Regions from separate parts of the Cytobacillus sp. C11.1 genome, predicted to be linked through region 2. Evidence: a T-box and tRNA genes for the amino acid it is inferred to sense, from the RefSeq annotation. Region 2 holds a T-box; the other holds one or more tRNA genes.
What was found. The T-box of region 2 lies ahead of glyQ (glycine--tRNA ligase subunit alpha). A T-box ahead of a tRNA ligase gene usually reads a tRNA of that ligase, here a tRNA-Gly.

Region 1 (4,769 bases), 2.2 Mb from region 2:
GCTACCTCAAAGGAAGAGGCGTTGGAAATGATTGAAGCAGCCCATAAAAATGAAAAAAAACTAATGATTGCACACAACCAGCGGTTCGTACCTTCACATAAAAAGGCAAAAGAACTAATTGAAAGAGGCGAAGCCGGAAAAATCTACAGCTTCCGGACAGCTTTTGGCCATGGCGGCCCTGAGGGATGGAGTGCGGATGGCAAAGATAGCTGGTTTTTCAAAAAGAATCAGGCTTTCATTGGCGCAATGGGTGACCTTGGGGTTCATAAAACGGATTTGCTTCGCTATGTACTTGGAGAAGAGTTTGCTGAGGTCGGAGCCTTTGTGGAAACGAGTGCAAAGAAAAATGCCGATGTAGATGACACTGCTGCATGTGTATTGAAAACAGAAAGCGGTGTAATTGGCACTTTGGCGGCAAGCTGGTCCTATGTTTCCAAGGAAGACAACTCAACGGTCATTTATGGAGAAAAAGCGATTTTAAGATTAGAAGATGACCCAATAAATTCTCTTATTGTGCAATATGCGAACGGTGAAACTGTAAAGTATGAGCTTGGCGGAATCCAGACAAATGACGAAGGCGGCCAAAAGGAGATCAGGAGTAATCGACCATTTTGTGGATTGTATTGTAAATGATCAAGAACCTGCCATTCCAGGTTCAGAAGGAATGAAATCGCTTGAGGTTATTCTTGCTGCCCTAGAATCCAGCGAGACCAAACAAATCGTCAAAGTTAATTGAGGTGCACTCATGAGGAAATTGCGGATAGGGATCATCGGAGCTGGCGGTATTGCCCAATCCAGGCACATTCCTGCCTTTTTGAAATTTTCTGACATCATAACTATTACGGCTGTATGCGATGTGAATAAAGAAACAGCAAAAAGAGCTGCAAGCCAATTCGGCATTGAAAAGTCTTTTACAAATTATAAGGACATGTTCAGTGAAACAGATGCAGTGGTCATTTGTACTCCGAATAAGTTTCACTCTGAGATTACAGTTGCTGCACTGGAAGCTGGACAGCATGTACTTTGTGAAAAGCCGATGGCAATGTCATCAGAAGAATGCGAAAAAATGGTTGAAGCTAGGAACATGTCCGGAAAGATCCTGGCTATTGCTTATCATTACCGATTTATGAAAGAAGCACAAGCCTCTAAAAAGCTCATTCTTGCACATGAAATTGGCCGGCCATTTGTTGCGAGGGCAAGGGCTATGAGAAGACGGAAGGTGCCGGGCTGGGGTGTTTTTACGAACAAGGAACTGCAGGGTGGCGGAAGTTTGATTGATTATGGGTGCCATCTTTTGGATCTCTCGCTTTGGCTAATGGGAAATCCTGCAGAAACAGAAGTAATAGGGTCAGCTTATAATACGTTAAGCAAAATGCCTGACCAGGTCAATCTATGGGGCAGCTTTGACCATAAAACCTTTAATGTTGATGACCATGTGACAGCCTACATAAAATTTAAAAATGGTGCATCTCTGATTTTTGAAACCTCCTGGTCAGCCAATATTGAAAGCGATGAAGAAAGTGTCAGCCTTTCAGGAGAGCATGGAGGAATCGATGTGTTTCCATTCAGGATGAACCAATCCAAGCATGGGATGCTCCTCAACACCCTCCCAGAATGGCTGCCTGGGGAGGGAGACTACTCTCTGGCACAAACGCAGAATTTTATTAATGCCTGTATGGGCAGGGAAGAGTTTACAGTTAAAGCTGAAGAAGCTTTACAGACAACAAGAATAATCGATGCAATCTATAAAAGCAGTGGAAAAAGAGAAAAATTTTAAGAAGCAGGAGGGGACACTTGTGAAGCTGGGTGTATTTACAGTTTTATTTGCGGAAAAAAACTTTGAGGATATGCTTGATCATGTGAAGGCCGCGGGTCTGAAAACAGTTGAAATCGGAACGGGTGCTTATCCCGGAAATGCTCATTGCAATCTGCAGGAGCTTTTGAAAAGTGAAGTCCTTCGTCAAGATTATTTGGAAAAGGTTACGTCCAGAGGACTGGAAATCAGCGCATTCAGCTGCCATGGCAATCCTATTTCACCTGATAAAGCTTTTGCAGAGGAATCAGACAGAGTGTTATATGATACCATCAAACTGGCAAGCTTGATGAATGTTCCGGTTGTAAATTGTTTTTCCGGAACAGCAGGTGATGGGGAAGATGCCAAGCATCCGAATTGGCCTGTTGCACCATGGCCGAATGAATATGGAGAGGTATTAAAATGGCAATGGGAAGAAAAGCTCATTCCTTACTGGAAAAAAGCCGGCCGGTTTGCCAAGGAGCATAATGTTAAAATTGGGCTGGAGCTCCACGGCGGTTTTCTTGTGCATACACCTTATACGCTTTTGAAATTAAGGGAAGAAACCTGTGAGGCAATCGGGGCTAATCTGGACCCTAGCCACTTATGGTGGCAGGGAATCGATCCTGTTGCAGCCATAAAAATATTGGGGAAAGAAAATGCTATCCACCACTTCCACGCAAAGGACACCTATATTGACCGTGAAAATGTAAATATGTATGGCTTAACGGATATGCAGCCATATGGCAATGTGCAGACAAGAGCGTGGACATTCCGGTCAGTAGGATGCGGACACAGCCTTCAGGAATGGTCAGATATGATGAGTGCTTTACGGACCTTTGGCTATGATTATGCTGTAAGCATTGAACATGAAGATCCGCTTATGTCGATTGAAGAAGGATTTACACGGGCAGTTATGAATTTACAATCGATCTTAATAGAAGAGCAGCCGGCTTCCATGTGGTGGGTGTAAACATTTTTTGATGGCTGGGGAGGAAATTAAAAAACCTCTCCGGCGCTTTTTTCGACAAATTTCTCGATTAGGGTTGACCCTTTCTGGTGAATTTAGTACAATTAAATAGTTGATTCGACAAAGTGCTTAAACTTAATACAATGCGGGTGTAGTTTAGTGGTAAAACCTCAGCCTTCCAAGCTGATGATGAGGGTTCGATTCCCTTCACCCGCTCCATACATAGCCAACGCAGTGTTTCGTTCGAAAAGAACGAGGTATTGCGTTTTTTCAATTTTGGCTATTATCCGGTACCAGGTACCACCCGAATTTTGTCGAAATAAAAGGGTGCTTTTAGCACCCGATTATCTTAAAGTTCCCTTCGCCCCCATGGACTTGTGTGTACATGTTCATCAATGATTCAACCATTTTCTCAGCTTGCCCGGTTTCAAGTGAATGGCGCAAATAGACGATTTGGACGGCATTTTTTGTTTGTTCTGTCACTGCTGTTCTTTCAGAGTCGACGAATGGGCTCCCAAAGGGACCCGCTGCATCTTCACTAATAATTAAATTGGTCAGTGAATTGGGTCTCCCATTTAAACCGTTATATTCTTCGCCATCTTTGCCAAGCCTGATAGATAAATTACCAGTAAGCTTGTCTGCATCATAAACGCCAATCGGAATTTGATATTCCAATGAGAAGAAGTTGTTAATATCTATAGAGCTATTGACTGGCTGCAGATAATTCTGCTTTTTTATTCTTCGGTACAATGCTTCAGCAGAATGGCGGTAGCGGTTAGGATCCTTTCCGGCTGTCTTGAAGATCTGTCTCCATTCTTTAATGCCCTCCAGATCCGTGACGTTTTTTTCCTCTAAATCAAAATAGATAGATTCCTGGAACAGCTGGAGACGGCCTTTTACCATTTGCGGAGATTGTCCGACTTCTATATTTGTATATGTAATAATACCGATTTTAAAATGCGGAAATAGTCCGCACAACTCAGGAGAAATTGTAATTTCCAAGCATTCCACCTCCAAATTTACTTTAAAATAGTTTATCATAATAAGCGATGTTCCTATAAACAATGACCTTTTAAATATATAAATTTCCATAGAAGGGGGGTTTTAATATGGACTTTGCTCAATTGAAACAGGAAGTAATTGAGTATAGTAAAACAATCGGGATTGATAAAATCGGTTTTACATCGGCGAGCACTTTCGGTGAGATGAAAAACAGGCTAATTCGCCAGCAGGAGCTTCAGTATCAATCAGGATTTGAAGAGCCTGATATTGAGAAGAGGGTGAATCCGGGGCTTTTGGTGGACAAGCCTAGATCGATTATCTCGATTGCACTTGCCTATCCTTCAAAAATGAAAGTAAGAGTTGTCAGCAAAAAAGGTGAGAGAAGAGGGATCTTTTGCCGGGCTTCGTGGGGCAAAGACTACCACCATGTACTGAGAGACCGCCTCCAAAAGCTTGAAGAATTTATTCAAGCACGGGTTCCTGAATCGATCTGCAAATCAATGGTAGATACAGGTGAGCTGGTGGATAGAGCAGTTGCACAGCGAGCTGGCATTGGGTGGAGCGGGAAAAACTGTTCCATTATTACACCAGAATTTGGTTCGTATGTTTACCTGGGAGAAATGATTACGAACCTTCCGTTTGAACCTGACGAGCCAATGGAGGATAGATGCGGCAGCTGTAATAAATGTGTCGAGGTGTGCCCGACGGGGGCTTTAATCCAAGGTGGGCAGCTAGATGCACAGAAGTGTATTGCTTTCTTAACGCAAACGAAAGGCTTTCTTCCCGAGCCTTATAGAGAGAAGCTGGGGAACAGGCTTTATGGCTGTGATACCTGCCAAACGGTTTGCCCTGAAAATAAAGGCAAGGACTTTCATTTTCATGAAGAAATGGAGCCCGATCCGGAAGTTGCCAAACCGCTTTTAAGACCGCTGCTTTTCATCAGTAACCGTGAATTCAAAGAAAAGTTCGGACCTGTTTCAGGCTCCTGGAGAGGGAAGAAGCCAA
Region 2 (4,769 bases):
TAAGGAAGTTGATGTTATCCTGTTTATGGTTAATGCCCAGGAAGGTTTCGGCCGCGGTGAAGAATTTATCATTGAAAAATTTCAGTCAGTTCGTACTCCTATTTTCCTTGTTATCAATAAAATTGACCAGGTACATCCGGATGAACTACTGAAGTTAATTGATTCTTACAAGGAGAAGTACGAATTCAGTGAAATTATCCCCATATCTGCTCTTGAGGGAAATAATGTTGAGACACTTTTGGGACAGATTAAGGAATATATTCCGGAGGGACCGCAGTTTTATCCTGCCGACCAGGTGACTGACCACCCTGAAAGATTTATTGTTTCCGAACTGATCAGAGAAAAAGTACTGCACCTTACAAGAGAAGAAATTCCGCACTCGCTGGCCGTAATGATCGATAAGATGGAGCGCCGTGAAGAGAAAGATGTCGTTCATGTGATGGCCACCATTATCGTAGAACGTGATTCGCAAAAAGGCATTGTAATCGGAAAGCAGGGAAAAATGCTGAAGGAAGTTGGTAAACGGGCAAGGGTGGATATTGAAAATCTGCTCGGGTCAAAAGTCTATCTTGAGCTTTGGGTTAAGGTTCAAAAAGATTGGCGAAACAAAATGTCCCAGCTTCGCGATTTTGGTTTCCGTGAGGATGAGTACTAATTTACCAGCCCTAATTAAAGTATTAACGGTTTTTGGTTAATATGCATGATACTGATTGACAATATTTTCGTCTCATGATTTTACAAAGACAGGCTATGATATAGATAAAGTATTGGGATAAATAAATTGCTAGTTGAATAACGGAAAGGTGGGGTTTTCGATGATGGATTTTACCTGGAAAGTGTTTTCCCAGACAGGTAATATTGACACATATCTTCTCTTCAAGGAGCTAGAAAAGGAAACTCAAGATATACCCGGAAATAACGATGAAGAGCTAGCAGAAGCTGATTTTCCCATCTCATAGGTTTGTCGAAAGACAGGGATGGTGTCAAAGGTGCTTGATAAATGTGAAGGCATCGTCATAAGAACTACTAATTATAGCGAAACAAATAAAATAGTCACCCTATACACCCGTGAGTGGGGAAAGGTTGGTGTGATGGCACGCGGGGCGAAAAAGCCGAACAGCCGCCTTGCTGCTGTCACCCAGCTTTTTACATACGGATACTTTTTAGTACAAAGAGGAAGCGGATTAGGGACTCTTCAACAAGGAGAAATGGCTGCGTCCATGCGTTCCATCAAAGAAGATATATTTCTGACCGCTTACGCAAGCTATATTGTGGATTTAACTGATAAAAGCACAGAGGACAAAAAACCAAACCCTTTTCTATTTGAATTGCTTTACCAGTCCCTGAATTTTATTAATGAAGGATATGACCCCGAGATAATAACAAACATTTATGAAATGAAAATGTTGAATAGTTTGGGATTATATCCTGTTCTTGATCAATGTTCTGTCTGTGGAAGCACTGACGGGCATTTTTCATTTTCTATCCGGGAAAACGGCTTAATTTGTCACCGTTGCCTCGAAAAAGACCCGTATCATTATAAGGTTACACAGGGGACTATCAAGCTGCTGCGCCTGTTTTACTTTTTTGACTTGTCCAGGCTTGGAAATATCTCTGTCAAGCCAGAAACAAAAGCGGAATTGAAAAAAATTATTTCAGCTTATTACGAAGAATACTCGGGCCTCAACTTAAAAACAAAAAAATTTCTAAACCAGATGGCCAAGTTTGATGATCTTATGTAATTTAAACGCACCTTAGCTTTGGCTGCCCCTGAATATTGACAATCAATATTGTTTCCGCTATGATTCAAATTAATTAAATAATTGCAGTGAAGGAGAAGAGTACTTAACTCATTCTATAAAAGCGAACCTGGGACGGTGGAAGCCAGGCATGGAAGGTTGAGGAAGGGCGCTCCAGAGCAATATTGTCTTTTGATACAAAAGAGGCTGCGGCAAAGGCTGCAGCAAATAGGGTGGAACCGCGGGTAAACTCTCGTCCCTATGCCTTGAGCATAGAGACGGGAGTTTTTTTATGTTCAGCTCCATTAAAGCTTATTGTGGCTTTTAACACCCTGATAGCAGAGATCAACAGACAAGGTTAATAAAGCCAAATATTTAATACTAAAATCAGGAAAAAGGAAGAGGTGTCCTATGAATATTCAAAATATGATATTAACACTCCAAAAACATTGGTCAGCCCAGGGCTGTATTCTAATGCAGGCGTATGATGTGGAAAAAGGCGCAGGTACGATGAGTCCCTATACTTTTTTAAGAGCAATCGGACCAGAGCCGTGGAATGTGGCCTATGTAGAGCCTTCACGCCGCCCTGCTGACGGACGCTATGGGGAGAATCCAAACAGGCTTTATCAGCATCACCAATTTCAAGTGATTATGAAACCTTCTCCGGATAACATCCAGGAGTTATACCTAGATTCCTTAAAAGCATTAGGTATAGATCCGCTGGAACATGATATCCGCTTTGTGGAAGATAACTGGGAAAACCCATCCCTTGGCTGTGCTGGCTTAGGATGGGAAGTGTGGCTTGATGGAATGGAAATTACCCAATTCACGTATTTCCAGCAGGTGGGCGGATTAGAGTGCAAGCCGGTTTCTGTTGAAATTACATATGGAATTGAAAGACTTGCATCCTACATCCAGGATAAAGAAAATGTGTTTGACCTTGAATGGACAGATGGCTTTACGGTAAGAGATATATTCCTGCAGCCTGAGTTTGAGCATTCAAAATATACGTTTGAAACTTCAGATCCAGATATGCTTTTCAATTTGTTCAATATCTATGAAAAAGAAGCGCACAGGCAAATGGATGAAGGCCTTGTCCATCCGGCATATGATTATGTTTTAAAATGTTCGCACACTTTTAACCTGCTTGATGCCAGAGGAGCTATATCTGTAACAGAAAGAACTGGTTATATAGCCCGCTGCAGAAACCTGGCCAGAAAAGTTGCCAAAACCTTCTATGAAGAAAGAGAGAAGCTTGGTTTTCCAATTTTAAATGCAAAGGAGGAAGGAACCCATGAATAAAAAAGATCTGCTGTTGGAAATTGGCCTTGAAGAAATGCCGGCAAGATTTGTGACTAATTCAATGAATCAGCTTTCAGATAAAGTAAGCTCCTGGCTTAAAGAGAAGAAGATTTCTCATGAAGAAATAAAAACCTATTCATCTCCACGCCGTTTGGCTATTCTTGTAACTGGCGTAAATACTGCACAGGAAGACATAAATGAAGAAGCAAAAGGGCCTGCCAAAAAAATTGCATTAAACGAAAATGGCGAATGGTCAAAAGCTGCAATTGGATTTAGCCGCGGCCAAGGTGCCTCTGTAGAGGACATCTTCTTTAAAGAAATTAATGGGATTGAATATGCTCATGTCAACAAATTTATTAAGGGACAGGAAACAGCTGCCCTTCTGCCAGAACTGCAGCAGCTTATTACTTCTTTAACATTTCCAAAGAATATGAAATGGGCAGACCAGGAGCTTCGTTTTGTAAGGCCTATTAAATGGCTAATGGCCTTATTCGGAAACGAAGTCATCCCTTTTGCCATAACAAATGTCCAAACATCGAATTGGACAAGAGGACACCGATTCCTGGGTAAAGATATTGAGCTCAGCAATCCGGCTGATTATGAAAAAGCTTTGCTGGCACAATATGTGATTACGAACCCGCAGGAAAGAAAAAATGCCATTCAATCACAGCTGGAAAAGATTGAAGAAGAAAACGGATGGGTTATACCTGTAGACGAGGATTTATTAGAGGAAGTAAATAATCTTGTTGAATACCCTACTGCTTTATATGGCCAATTCGAAGAGGAATTTCTTGAACTTCCAGAAGAAGTTTTGATTACATCTATGAAAGAACATCAGCGTTATTTTCCGGTGAAATCAAAAGATGAAAAGCTGCTTCCTTATTTCGTGACAGTCAGAAATGGCGGACATGAGCATCTGGAGAAAGTGGCTAAAGGAAATGAAAAAGTTCTAAGAGCAAGGCTTGCTGATGCTGCATTCTTCTATAAAGAAGACCAGAAAACGGATATTAATGTTTCATTGGCTAAGCTTAAAAGCATAGTATACCATGAAGAAATCGGTACGCTTGCGGAAAAAGTCGCTCGTGTGCGCCAATTGGCAAATAAATTAAGTGATGAACTAGGTTTCAGTGACGAGGAAAAAGCAGTCGCAGACCGTGCTGCTGAAATAAGCAAATTCGACCTTGTTTCCCATATGGTTTATGAGTTTCCAGAGCTACAGGGATTCATGGGAGAAAAATATGCTCTCCAAAAAGGCGAAAAAGAAGCAGTTGCACATGCCATTAATGAGCATTATATGCCGCGAAATGCAGAAGATAAAACGCCTTCAGGCAATGCTGGGGCTGTACTGGCCATTTCTGAAAAAATGGATACAATCGTCTCTTCCTTTGCGATTGGCATAATTCCAAGCGGGTCGCAGGATCCTTATGCTCTAAGAAGACAGGCGACAGGGATCATCCAAACATTATTGGCAAAGAATTGGAATGTTAAGCTTGAAAACCTGATTGATTTATCACTGGAAGCAGTCCTTAATGCGAAGATCGGCAAGAAGACAAAAGAGGAACTTTTTCAGGAATTGGTTTCATTCTTTAAGCTAAGGGTCAAGTATATGCTACAGGAAAAAGCCGTTCGATATGACTTAATTGACGCTGTTTTAGGCGGAAAAATCGGCTCGGTGCCATCCATTGTAGAAAGAGCTGAAGTCCTTGAGTCCAACAAGGATTCTGAAGG

Region 1: it encodes a tRNA-Gly, which carries the amino acid that the T-box ahead of glyQ (glycine--tRNA ligase subunit alpha) is inferred to sense. The anticodon was not compared.

The regions. Positions count from the first base shown of each region.
Region 1 is NZ_CM176935.1:4,984,095-4,988,863, reverse strand. It holds partial or broken gene AC3ZVC_RS24835 (Gfo/Idh/MocA family protein) at 1-736, shown strand, start outside; gene AC3ZVC_RS24830 (Gfo/Idh/MocA family protein) at 746-1,777, shown strand; gene AC3ZVC_RS24825 (sugar phosphate isomerase/epimerase family protein) at 1,797-2,765, shown strand; tRNA gene AC3ZVC_RS24820 (tRNA-Gly) at 2,908-2,981, shown strand; gene AC3ZVC_RS24815 (B3/B4 domain-containing protein) at 3,096-3,764, opposite strand; gene queG (tRNA epoxyqueuosine(34) reductase QueG) at 3,872-4,769, shown strand, end outside.
Region 2 is NZ_CM176935.1:2,196,140-2,200,908, forward strand. It holds gene era (GTPase Era) at 1-655, shown strand, start outside; gene AC3ZVC_RS10830 (YqzL family protein) at 816-959, shown strand; gene recO (DNA repair protein RecO) at 990-1,742, shown strand; T-box leader at 1,820-2,003, shown strand; gene glyQ (glycine--tRNA ligase subunit alpha) at 2,151-3,041, shown strand; gene glyS (glycine--tRNA ligase subunit beta) at 3,034-4,769, shown strand, end outside.